Linked DNA regions of Symmachiella dynata. The protein of the gene in region 1 interacts with the protein of each later gene in a pairwise test. Links are inferred from orthologs where the notes say so. Each region holds a gene or a part of one and is shown on either strand. Other genes may lie near its edges. The genes, in order: Mal52_RS25995 and acpP.

Region 1 (6,317 bases):
TCCCGTTGCGTCAATCAACGCAACCACGTCTCCTTTTTCCACCTGTCCCTCGACTCCGACGATTCCGATGGCCAACAACGAACGGCCATCCCGCTCAACGGCTGTCCGCGCTCCGGCATCTAGAATCAGCTTGCCCTTGGGGGGCTTGGAATAACCGATCCACCGTTTCCAAGCCGGAACCGAAACTCCCTGCGCCAGGAACAACGTCCCGGTTTCCTCGCCCGCTAAGACTTTCATCAATGTGCCCGATTTGGTCCCGTTCGCAATGATGACGTTTTCCCCCACGGCCGTCGCCATTTTAACCGCGCTGAGCTTAGCGCGCATGCCGCCCGTCCCGCGTTTGCTGCGGTCGGCGGTCGCTATTTGCAGCAGTTTGTCGTCCCATTCCTTGACCAACGGAATCGTCTTTGAATCCGAATTATCCGGAGGGCCATCCATGAGACCGTCCACGGTCGATAAGATGACTAGCAACGGCGAATGCATCAGATTTGTGACCAATGCGGCCAATCGATCGTTGTCGCCAAAAGCGATTTCGTCGACGCTCACGGTATCGTTCTCATTGACGATGGGAACTGCACCGTTTTCAAACAGCGTCAAAATCGTATTGCGGACGTTGAGATATCGCGAACGGTTGTCGAAATCGTCAGCAGTGAGCAGCAACTGAGCCGCGTGACAGCCATGTTTCTTCAAACAATCGTCATAATGCCGGATCAAGTGGGCTTGTCCGATGGCAGCAGCAGCCTGCAAATGCGGCAGATCGCGGGGCCGTTGGCGCAAACCGAGCAATCCCATGCCGGCACCGACCGCCCCGCTGGAGACCAAGACAACCCGCCGGCCGGTTTCACGAACACGCTGGATTTCCTCGCTCAACGCACTCAGTCGCTCGAGATTGAGCGTATCGTCTTCGCGGGACAGGACGCTTGTCCCGACTTTGACGACCAACGTGCGGGCGGTTTCAATCACCTCGCGGCGAACCAGATTGACCATGTCGCGGTTTCCATCCAATGAAATTTGGGAAACCTCGAATTTACCGCATGGCTCGGTTTACGGCAACTTGATCGACTTTACGGTCATTTCCATCGCCGGCGGTGAGAATTCGTTCATTTGTTGGTTGGTTCGCAGCGGCTGGTTGAGTATGATGCCAAAGTATTAAGGAAGCATAAAGACGCACTTGCTTTCCTCGCCCCACCCTCGCATCCCTAAGTGAATGCCGAATCACCGATGGCCGAGTTGAATCACGAGTGCGGCGTTGCCGCGGTTTATCACCTTCCCGACCGTGGCGTCAGCCCGCTCGCCCCCCCTCAAGGTGTGGAACATACATCCAATTTGATTCCGCGGTTGCTGCTCGATATCCAAAATCGCGGCCAATTGGCAGCGGGGATGACGACCTTCAATCCGCACCGCAATCAACTCATCGATACCCACAAAGACGTGGGCACGGTGACCGAAGTCTTCCATTTAAACCATCAGGATAGCTACAGATCCCTGATGCGCAAGTACGCTGGACGGGCCGCGATTGGACACGTTCGCTACGCCACGTGCGGCAAGGATGACAAAAGCTACGCGCAGCCCTTCGAACGGCATCATATCGAAAAACCGAAATGGTTTAGCTTTGCCTTCAATGGTCAGTTGGCGAACTATCCGCGTTTGCGGGATGAAATCCTCTCGGAGAACGATTTCCACCTCGCGCGCGAAACCGACACCGAAGTCTTGATGCATATGATTTGTCATCAACTCTCGGGAGATCGTCGGCCGGAAATGATCGAAATGCTCACGGAACTGAGCCTGCATTTCGACGGCGCCTATAACATCGTCTACCTCAACGCACTGGGCAACATGTTTGTCGCCCGCGATCCCTTGGGGATTCGACCGCTGTGTTACGCGAAAGAAGGCCCGCTCTTCGCCGCCGCGAGCGAATCGGTCGCCTTGGCCAATCTTGGATTTCGCGAATCCAGCATTAAAAGCCTGCACCCGGGCGAAGCGGTCATCATTCGCGATGGCGAGTTTTCGATTCAGCAATTCACCGCCAGCCCCAATCGCGCCCACTGTTTCTTTGAGTGGATTTATTTCGCCAACGTCGCCAGTACGCTGGATGACCAAAGTGTCTACCTGACCCGTAAGCGGCTGGGCGAGGAATTGGCTGATGTGGAAACTCTGGAGATCGACGAAGACACGATCGTCGTCCCGGTTCCCGACACGGCCAAAGCGGCAGCCGATAGCTTGGCCTTTCAACTGAAAGTCCCCTGTCTGGAAGGCCTGATTCGCAATCGCTATGTCGGGCGGACCTTCATCGAGGGAGCCAACCGCGCTGACAAAGCCAAGACCAAATACACGCCGCTACCCGAAGTTCTTCGCGGCAAGAAAGTCCTGCTCGTCGAGGATACGATCGTCCGTTCGACGACCATGAAGGTTTTAGTCTCGCAACTCAAGGAGCGGGGCGGAGCGAGCGAAGTTCATGTGCGGGTGGCTTGCCCGCCGATCATCGCCCCCTGTTTTTACGGAATCGACATGTCGACGATTTCGGAGTTGTTCGCGCCGAAGTTCATGGACAACGGCCCGCTGACGCCGGAAATTGAAGTCACGATGGCCGAGACGCTGGGAGCGGACAGCTTAAAGTATCTGCCCATCGAAGCGATTTCTCGCTGCGTCGGCTTTCCCAAAGAATCGTTGTGCCAAGCCTGCATCGACGGAAAATATCCCACTCCCGCCGGTGTGCAGCTGTACCAAATCGCCCTCGAAAAACTAGAATTGGGCGAAGAAGAAAACGACGGGCGGGCCTATGACGCCCCTTTATCGGTGACGGCCCGAACCTAGGCCTCGACGTGCGCCAGTCGATGTTTCCGCTGCAGCCTGACGATTCCACCAAGGAAGAGCCTCCCGAGGAAACCGACGACACGCCGGACGACGATCGCTAATTCCTTTCGCCAGATCTATACAAAAACAACATGCTCCGCGAACACGAAATCCAAGTCCGCGTCCGGTATAGCGAAACCGACGCCATGGGTTACCTGCATCACGCCAACTATCTCAACTTCTTCGAGATGGGCCGCACGGAACTACTGCGAGCCTCCGGGGGAAATTATCGCTCCGTTGAAGAGCAAGGACTGTTCATCGTTGTTGTCAAAATGGAAGTCCGCTATCGCGCCCCGGCTCGATACGACGACATGCTGACCGTCAAAACCCAACTCATCCGTTCTTCGCCGGCGAAGTTGATCCACAACTACCAAGTCTTCCGCGACGACGTTTTGCTCTGCGAAGCGGAGACCCTGTTGGGGTGCGTCGATGCCGAAGGGAAGATCCAACGTATGCCGGATTTCTTGAGCGAGCAATCGTAAGGCGTGTCGTCAAATACGTGACTAAAGAGTTCAGGGTGGCCGCGATAGCTCTGCTATCGGGGCGGGCGCAGCCCGCAAGAAGCCGCAATTTCCGCGCTCTGAAACGAGCAGAATCTTGTTGGCGGGGAGAGCTGAAACTGCTGCTTCTTGTGCCTGCGGCACACCGATTGCCGTTGGCAATCGCTGCCACCCGATGGGTTTTCTCCACGAGCAAATATCGTTTGTTGCTCTGAGGAAAAGGCCGGAGTGAGGTGTTTGCGGAGTTGAAGATTTCAACTCACCAAACCTACCGCTCAATTGACAAAGTCAGCATCATGGCTATGCGCAGCTCATACTTGATAGACGCCGGTGCGGAATGGTTCGTCGTTGGCGTGGCGGGTGGCGATTGCTAGTGACTGAATGAGGACCGCTCGCGTGTCGGCCGGTTCGATGATTTCATCCACCCAACCCCGCGCTGCTGCGTAACGGATGTCGGTTTGCTCTTCGTAGGAATCGACGATCTGCTGCCGCAAGCTTTCCATTTCGTCGGCATCGGGGATTTGTCCTTGCCGTTTGAGGGCGGCAATATTGACTTGCAAAATCGTCGAAGCTGCTTGTCCGGCCCCCATCACGGCGTAATGCGCCGTTGGCCAGGCAAAAATAAATCGCGGGTCAAACGCCTTGCCACACAACGCATAATTCCCCGCACCATAACTGCCGCCCAGCACGACGGTTAGCTTGGGAACGCGACTGTTAGAAATGGCGCTGACCAATTTAGCGCCCGCACGGATGATGCCCGCTTGCTCCGAATCGCGGCCCACCATAAACCCATAGACGTCCTGCAAAAAGACAATGGGCAACCAGGTTTGGTTGCAGTCCATCACAAACCGTGCGGCTTTGTCCGCGCTTTCGTGATAAACCACGCCGCCGAATTGTAGACCCGACTTCTCTGTTTTTTCCGGATGATGTTGGTTGGAGACGATCCCGACGTTCTGCCCCCCAATGCGCGCATAACCACATACCATCGTCTTGCCGTACTCGGCTTTGTATTCCTGAAAACTGCCGGCATCGACAATGCAGTCGATCACGTCGCGAATCTCATATTGCCGCTGCGGATCGGGCGTGACGATCTCGGTCAGCTCCGCAGGATCGCGGGCGGGGGGCACCGGGTCTTGCCGCGTGAACTTGTCGCTCACCGCATCGTGTGGGAGCGTCGCCGCTAACGCGCGCAGGCGGGCGAGACAACTTTCATCGTCCGGTTCACGGAAATCGATCGTGCCGCTGATCGCCGCATGCATCTCCGCGCCGCCTAACTCCTCGTGCGAAGCAGCCTGACCGATCGAACTTTGTACGAGCGCCGGACCGGCTAAATATAATCCCGAGCCTTCGGTCATGACCAACTTGTCGCACAGCACCGGCAAGTATCCACCGCCGGCAACACAGTTGCCCATAATGGCGGCCAACTGCGAGATGCCCATGGCGGACAGGACCGCGTTGTTGCGGAAGATGCGGCCGAAGTCGTCTTCGTCAGGGAAAATTTCATCCTGCATCGGCAACAAGACACCGGAGGAGTCGACCAGATAAATCAACGGAAGTCGATTGGTCATCGCGATGCGTTGTGCGCGCAACACTTTTTTTGCCGTCATGGGATAAAAGGCGCCTGCTTTGACGGTGGCGTCGTTGGCAATCACCATAAACGACCGTCCTTCAACGCGTCCCAGTCCGCAAATCACGCTCGCGGCCGGCGCCGGGCCCCACTGTTCATACATACCCCACGCCGCCCAGCGACCGATTTCCAGAAACTCGCTGCCGGGATCAATCAGTCCGGCAATCCGTTCGCGGGCCGTCAGGCGGCCTTTTTCGTGTTGCCGCACAATGGCTGCTTCGCCGCCCCCTTGCGCGATCTCCTCGCGCTGCGCACGATGTTCGCCCAACAATTCCTGCCATGCGTTTGCCGAGGACTCGTCATTCATGGAATTTTGTTTTTTCTGTTTAGATTCGGATTCAAAACCCGGTCGCGCTTGTTTCGGCAAGTTATAGATCAATCTCTGCCGGACGCGGCGGAGCGTTTTGAAACGACCAGTCGCCGGGTCAGCGATGCGAACGTGCTGGTGCGGGTAGCCTGTCCATGGTTCTCGCTGTTAGAATAGTAAATACTATAATCGAAAACGGCGCCTGAAGCGTGTCATACCGTTTGAAATCCCCACTGTAAATCGCGACCGGAAAATCGCGACCGGAGTCGATTGAATGCCCCGCCCGTTGATGTGCCTGCTCTGTCTCCTGATGCTCGGACTATTCGTCGCACCGGTTGTGGCGGTGGAAGAAGACGAAGAGGATGCGGATTATCTGCCCGGACTGTCCGCCGTCTATTCGTCCGGTAAAAAAACAATTCGCCGGATCGATCCAGACATTGAGTTTGTCTGGGGAACCGCCAGCCCCGATCCGCGCTTGCCAGCGGGCCCCTTTCAAGCCAAGTGGCAAGGGCGATTGCTGTTGCAGGAGCCGAGCACTTACCGGTTCTACGCTTACGTCCAAGGTCAAGTGACGATCACGCTGGACGGAAAAGAAGTGCTTTCTGGAAAGCCGCAACAGCCGGGGTGGATCAAAGGTCCGCCGTTGGAATTCGATTTCGGTGAGTTTGAACTGGATGTGCAGTACAAAAAAACGGGAAAGGCCGGTCAGCTCAAACTGTTTTGGTCCGCGGACCGCTTCGACCGCGAACCATTGCCGGCACGGTTTCTGTACCGCAATGACATTGCCGCCGACCTGAAACAAATTGAACGGGGGCAAAGGGCTTTCGCTGCCCACCGCTGCAATCGCTGCCATCGTGGAGAACAGGAACAACTCAGCGCCCCGGCTCCCAGTTTAGTACATGCTGCCGGCGGGTTGTCGCGTGCTTGGATCGTCGATCAATTGTCCGGCGCTGCAGCTGACGATCCGCATGCCAACATGCCGCAATTTGGTTTCGATCGCAAACAAGCTGAGACCATCGCCGCATTTTTA
Region 2 (6,080 bases), 3.5 Mb from region 1 along the record:
ATGGGCAAAACGATATCGGAAAAATATCCCGCCGCACGCGCACTCTACGAGCAGGCGGGAGAAATCCTGGGATTCGATCTGGCACAGCTCTGCTTCGAAGGTCCGCAAGAGAAGCTGAATGCCACCGACATTAGCCAACCTGCGATTTTTGTCAGCAGTTTGGCCGCTGTGGAAATGCTCCGTGCGGAGTCGCCCGAAGTCGTTGACGAATGTGCGGTGACCGCTGGGTTGAGTTTGGGAGAATACACCGCATTGGTTTTTGCCGGCGCCATGTCCTTTGAGGATGGGCTGAAAGTGGTCCAACGTCGCGGCCAAGCCATGCAGGCGGCTGCTGAAGCGACTCCCTCGGGAATGGTGAGCTTGTTGTTGCTGCAGCGCGAACAAGTCGAGGAATTGGTTCAAGAGGCTTCGTCGGCGGGAGCGATCCAGATCGCTAACTATTTATGTCCGGGAAATATCGTCGTGTCGGGCGAGCAAGCGGCCTGTGCGCGGATCGCCGAACTTGCCGAAGCGGCCGGAGGCAAGCCGGCACCGTTGGCCGTGGCGGGGGCATTCCACACTGATTTAATGAAGCCGGCCGATACGTTGCTGGCGGAAGCGTTGGCAGGAGTGACGATTTCTACGCCGCGGATCCCCGTGGTCTCTAACGTCGATGCGGCAGCGCATGAAAGCGGTGAAATTGCTGATTTATTGGTTCGGCAAGTGATCAGCCCGGTCTTGTGGGAAGATTCGATTCGTGGTTTACTGCAAGACGGTGTTGACCAATTTTACGAGGTCGGACCGGGGAAAGTTCTACGTGGTTTGTTGAAGCGGATCGCGCGGAAGGTTCCCTGCGAGACGGTCAATGATTCTTGAGGCTGGAAATTGACGGCGCGGCTCGTCATTTCTGATAAGAAATCGGCTGTGCGATAAGTCCAGTCCTGACCGACCAGACGGTTCGGTCATAGCGAAGATTTGTTTACGGTTTACAAGAAAGTACAAGCGCGGTATATCTTCGCACGTATGTATTTGCGACGCACATTTTGCGTCCAGCGTGCGCCAGGCGATTCGAGAATCCGCAGCCGGATTCGAACATCGAAATCAATCCGGTTTTTTTCTTAGAGGAGTTTTGCGTGTCAGTCGAAGAAAAGGTGTTTGAAATTGTCAGCGAGCACTTGGGGACTCCCCGCGAGGAAGTTGCCCGTGAGAGCGCGTTTATCGAGGATTTGAAAGCGGACTCGTTGGACATCGTGGAATTGGTCATGGAATTCGAAGAAGAATTCGATGTTACGATTCCGGATGAAGATTACGAGAAGATCCGCACTGTGGGCGATGCGATCGACTACATTGAGGAGCACAAGTAGCCGATGCGCAGGCGTGTTGTCGTCACGGGAATGTCAGTCGTTACGGCTCTGGGAAATGATATCCCAGAGTTTTGGGATAATATCTGCGCCGGTAAAAGCGGCGTAGGCCCCTTGCGGCGATTTGATGTTTCCAATTTCAAAGTGCGTTTCGGCGGAGAGATCGCCGAATTTGATCCGTCTGAGACCATCTCGAGTCGAGATGTCAAACGGATTGACCGCTTTGCGCAGTTTGCTCTCGTCGGTGCTCACAAGGCGCTTGAGACATCGGGGATCGACCTGACTGATGGCGATCCTTATCGTCATGGTGTGTTGATCGGTAGCGGTATCGGAGGATTGCAAGAGATTGAACAGCAACATGTGAAGCTGTTTTATCGCGGTCCTGATCGTGTCTCTCCGTTCATGATTCCCAAGTTGATCGTCAATGCGGCGAGCGGAAATATCTCCGTTCGTTTTGGCTTGCGTGGTCCCAATAGTGCGATCGCGACAGCTTGTGCTTCAGCGACGAACGCCATCGGCGATGCCTTTAAGCTGATTCAAGACGACCGCGCCGACATCATGGTGACCGGTGGGAGTGAATCAGCGATCACGCCGATGGGCCTTTCTGGTTTCGCCCGGATGAATGCCTTGTCTCGGCGAAACGAGAATCCTCAGACGGCCAGTCGTCCGTTTGATAAGGACCGTGACGGCTTCGTGCTTTCCGAAGGTGCCGGCATTGTCGTGCTTGAGGAATATGAGCGAGCCCGGAAACGGGGCGCGACGATTTACGGCGAAGTTTTAGGTTACGGCATGAGTGCCGATGCGTCGCACATGACGGCACCTGACCCTGAAGGTGCGGGAGCTTCGCGGGCGATGAGCGGCGCGCTGCGGGATGCCCGTCTTGAACTTGATCAGATCGATTACATCAACGCTCACGGAACGAGTACCCCCTTGGGGGACGTGGCTGAAACCACGGCGATCAAGTCGGTATTCAACTCGCACTCCAAAAAACTCTGCGTCTCAAGTACGAAGAGCCAACTGGGGCATCTGCTAGGTGCCTCGGGGGGAGTGGAATTTGTGGTCGGAGCGTTGGCCCTGCATCATCAGACCGTGCCACCGACCATCAATCTGGACAATCCCGATCCAGAGTGCGATCTGGACTATGTGCCCAATGAGGCGCGAACCACAAAGGTGAGAGCTGTTCTGTCGAATAGTTTTGGCTTTGGTGGGCATAACGCGTGTTTAGTCATTGGGAAAATGGACTGATTTTCCAAAGTCGCCCATAGTGATTTTCCCTAAGTCGCCGGCTCTCGCCGTCGGCTTTTTTCATGCGCCCAGCCACATAATTGCGTTCATTCCCTGACAACTGCATGCGACAGTCGTACGGTTGTGATGCCTGTGCGGATGGTGCCGACAGGGCGCGCGTCGACCGGATATGCTTATCCGCAAATATGGGCTATGGTTTGATTGAAACATCGCTTGGTTTCCATCTCTATTTTCAGAGTTATCTACGATTTTAAAGCGACCACCATCATTTGCGTACGAGTAGAAACCAGCGTCTTTGAATGGTTTTTTCCTTCTGCGAAGTGAGAAATCCGCGAAGTGAGACTCCAGTCTGGATGCGGTCGATGCATCCGAGTCATCACCTGTTCTTGGGATTGAGAGAAGAGTCGTGACGAGCGCTGTTTGCCTCACATCTGTTAAATCGCCGAAGCCCGAGCGGCGATACGTCTCGATTCCGATTGCCACATTGGATCCGTCGAGTTGCTACAAACTCGATCTCTATGAACAGCATGGCTCAGAGGATCAATACCGGCTATTTCGCGGCCGCGATTTTCCGCTGACCGCAGACGACTTGGAGAAGCTTCGCGCACGGGGCGTTAAGCGGTTGTATATCCGTACCGGGGAGCAACAGGCCTATCAGAGTTATTTGCGGGATAATCTGTCGAATTTTATTGAAAACGAGAGTCTTCCCGCCACGCAACGCTTTCAAATCCTCAATCAGGTCACGCAGGATTGTCTGCAAGAGACCTTTGAGCGTGGAGATGTGTCAGAGACCGTTGAGGCGTCTCGCGATATGGGGCGACATACGGTCAATCTGATGAGTCGGGCCGACTTGGTGGCTCACGATGTGTTCTCCATGATCAAACACGATTTCCATACGTTCACGCATTCGGCCAATGTCTGCAGTTACAGCGTTCTGTTGGCCAAAGGCATCGGGATTGTCGCTCCGGAGCAACTAGAAGAAATCGCGACGGGAGCTTTGTTGCACGATGTGGGCAAGATCGGCATCCCTTATGAGCTGCTGACCAAACCGGATGCACTCAGCGACGAAGAGCGCGAACTTATTCAAAGTCACCCCACGGTAGGATTTGCCCGGCTTTGTCGCCGGGAGAAATTGACGTGGGGGCAATTGATGATGGTGTATCAGCACCACGAACGAATGGATGGAAAAGGTTATCCGGTCGGGGTGAAAGGTGATGAGATTCACCCTTGGGGGCAGTTGTGCGCCATCGTAGATGTCTTCGATGCGCTCACCAGCGACCGGCCGTATCATCGGGGGCAACATATCACGGAAGTCCTGGCGTATCTCGAAAGAGAGTCGGGCCGTGGTCTAGATTCGGGGATGGTCAAATGTTGGACGTCAATCATGTCCCGGAATTGCTAAATACAATTCCCAGGCAGCTAGAACTCCCGCCACCATTGCGGACGTTCCTCAATAAACGGGGGCCCATGATGCCGGTCGCAAACGACCTGCGCCGATTCCCTCGGTTTTTTTATCCCGCCTCTGCGCTGTTGAGTAGCGAGCAGACGCTCCCCGCCCTGCCCCGCGCGATTGGCCGCTCTGTGGTGCTGACGAAGGACTTGTCCCGCACCGGTATTGCGCTGTTGCACACCGACCAGTTCTACCCGGGCGAGGTGTTGAAATTGTGGCTGCCTTGCGGTGAAAAGCAATTGCTGGTCGTTCGGTGTAAGCAAACGGCCGAAGCCTGCTTTGAAGCGGCCGGGTTTTTCGTCTAATTCGCTGGGACTGTTGTCGACCACGCTGTTCTTTTGACGTTTCGCGACCAAGTCGTAATCATGGGACTGCATTGCTTACCGATGCAGCGGCCTTATTGAGCGTTTTCCGTTTCGCTCACCCATTGCCTTTTCCCTTGGTTTCGAGGAACGTCTGATGAATCGTTTTTTAACGGGCTCGCTGGTGCTCTTGTTTGTGTGCGGCACCGGGAGCAACGTTCGTGGCGACGACAAACTGATCGGTGATTGGCCATTAGCCGGCGACACGCTCGACCATTCCTCAAACAAACTCAAATCCAGGGCGCGCGATATCGATTTGAAGGTCGTAGGGCCCAGCGGTCAGGCAAATACCGCGGGTGGATTTGATGGCCGCACCAGTGTCATCGAAGTCGACGACAATCCCGCCCTGCACTTGGGGGCGGGAGAGTTTTCCATCTCCCTGTGGGCGAATACCCAAGAAAAGTTGGACGATGTGCTGGGCGACCTTGTTGCCAAATATGACCCGCAGACCCGCACGGGATTTAATTTGGGAATCCTCAACTTATCCGGTGTGACCTCCACGCAGTCCAATCATCGGCATCTCTATTTTGGAATTGATGCGGACAAAATCGATCCCCAGTGGACCGACTGTGGACGTCCCGGAGATAATTTGTATGTCTGCGCGCTGTGTGTTTACAAAGGGGAGTTGTACGCTGGGACTTTTGAGCATGGTGCGGATCAGGCGGGGCATGTCTATCGTTTTGAGGGTGGACAACAGTGGGTCGATTGCGGAAGTCCCGATAGTAGCAACGCGGTGCAGACGCTCGCGGTTTTTGAGGGGCATCTGTATGCGGGAACCGGTCGTTATCTCTCCGCTGGATCGGCGCTTCCTGAATCGCCGAATGAAACGCCGGGGGGGAAAGTGTATCGCTATGAAGGTCCGGGGCAGTGGGTTGATTGCGGCAAATTGCAAAATCCAAAGACCGGCGAATCATTCACAACCGGTGGTTTGGTTGTTTATCAAGGCGCGTTGTACGCCGGACCTTCCAAGCATCCCGGGCGGGGGTTGTATCGCTACGAAGGGGGCAAGAATTGGGAATTTCTGGGAGAGCCGGGGCATCGCGTGACCTTTCCCGTGGTCCATAACGGATCGATGTATTTCGCATCGCTGGATGGCGGGGGCATTGAACGTTACGACGGCGAGGGAAAGTTCGCCGATGTCGGAAAACCCGAGGGAATCACCCAGTCGTATGGGTTTGCGATTTACCGCGGTGACTTGTACTGCTCGACATGGCCCAATGGTGAAGTGTTTCGTTATGGCGGCGGGCAGGATTGGATCAATGTCGGTCGACTCGGCGACGAAAAAGAAGTGATGGGGATGGCGGTCTACAACGGCGGGTTCTTTGCGGGCACACTGCCGTTGGCTGAAGTGTATCGCTACGACGGCGGTAGCAATTGGTCGCGGACCGGGCAATTGGATACCACGCCGAACGTCAAATATCGCCGCGCATGGTCGATGGCTGTGCATGACGGCCGGTTGTATTGCGGGACCTTGCCTTCGGGACATGTCTATTCGTTGGAGGCGGGCAAAAGCGCGACGTATGGTCACGCGCTGCCTGCGGGTTGGGTCCATCTGGCAGCGGTGCGGGGGCGTGATCATTTGCGGCTGTACGTCAATGGAAAACTCGTCGCCCGTTCGTCGCAGTTTGCTGCCAAGGACTATGACGTCTCCACCACCAAACCGCTGACGATTGGCTTCGGTCC

What was found.
Region 2: the proteins of Mal52_RS25995 (region 1) and acpP interact in binary tests that used the Escherichia coli proteins (3 or more experiments, as listed by UniProt). The link is inferred for Symmachiella dynata from one-to-one orthologs.

The regions. Positions count from the first base shown.
Region 1 is NZ_CP036276.1:6,813,548-6,819,864, forward strand. What follows is about bases 1,677-4,640. They hold Mal52_RS25995 (acyl-CoA thioesterase), read left to right. Parts: upstream 1,677-2,945; coding sequence 2,946-3,335; downstream 3,336-4,640. Other genes in these bases: Mal52_RS25990 (amidophosphoribosyltransferase), read left to right, coding at 1,677-2,814; Mal52_RS26000 (acyl-CoA carboxylase subunit beta), read right to left, coding at 3,665-4,640. In the rest of the region: proB (glutamate 5-kinase), read right to left, coding at 1-987; Mal52_RS30025 (hypothetical protein), read left to right, coding at 986-1,153; more of Mal52_RS25990, read left to right, coding at 1,222-1,676; more of Mal52_RS26000, read right to left, coding at 4,641-5,287; Mal52_RS26005 (DUF7133 domain-containing protein), read left to right, coding at 5,562-6,317.
Region 2 is NZ_CP036276.1:3,271,848-3,277,927, forward strand. What follows is about bases 1-2,727. They hold acpP (acyl carrier protein), read left to right. Parts: upstream 1-1,112; coding sequence 1,113-1,343; downstream 1,344-2,727. Other genes in these bases: fabD (ACP S-malonyltransferase), read left to right, coding at 1-855; fabF (beta-ketoacyl-ACP synthase II), read left to right, coding at 1,347-2,585. In the rest of the region: Mal52_RS12645 (HD-GYP domain-containing protein), read left to right, coding at 2,992-3,987; Mal52_RS12650 (PilZ domain-containing protein), read left to right, coding at 3,954-4,340; Mal52_RS12655 (LamG domain-containing protein), read left to right, coding at 4,495-6,080. UniProt on the Escherichia coli protein: Carrier of the growing fatty acid chain in fatty acid biosynthesis.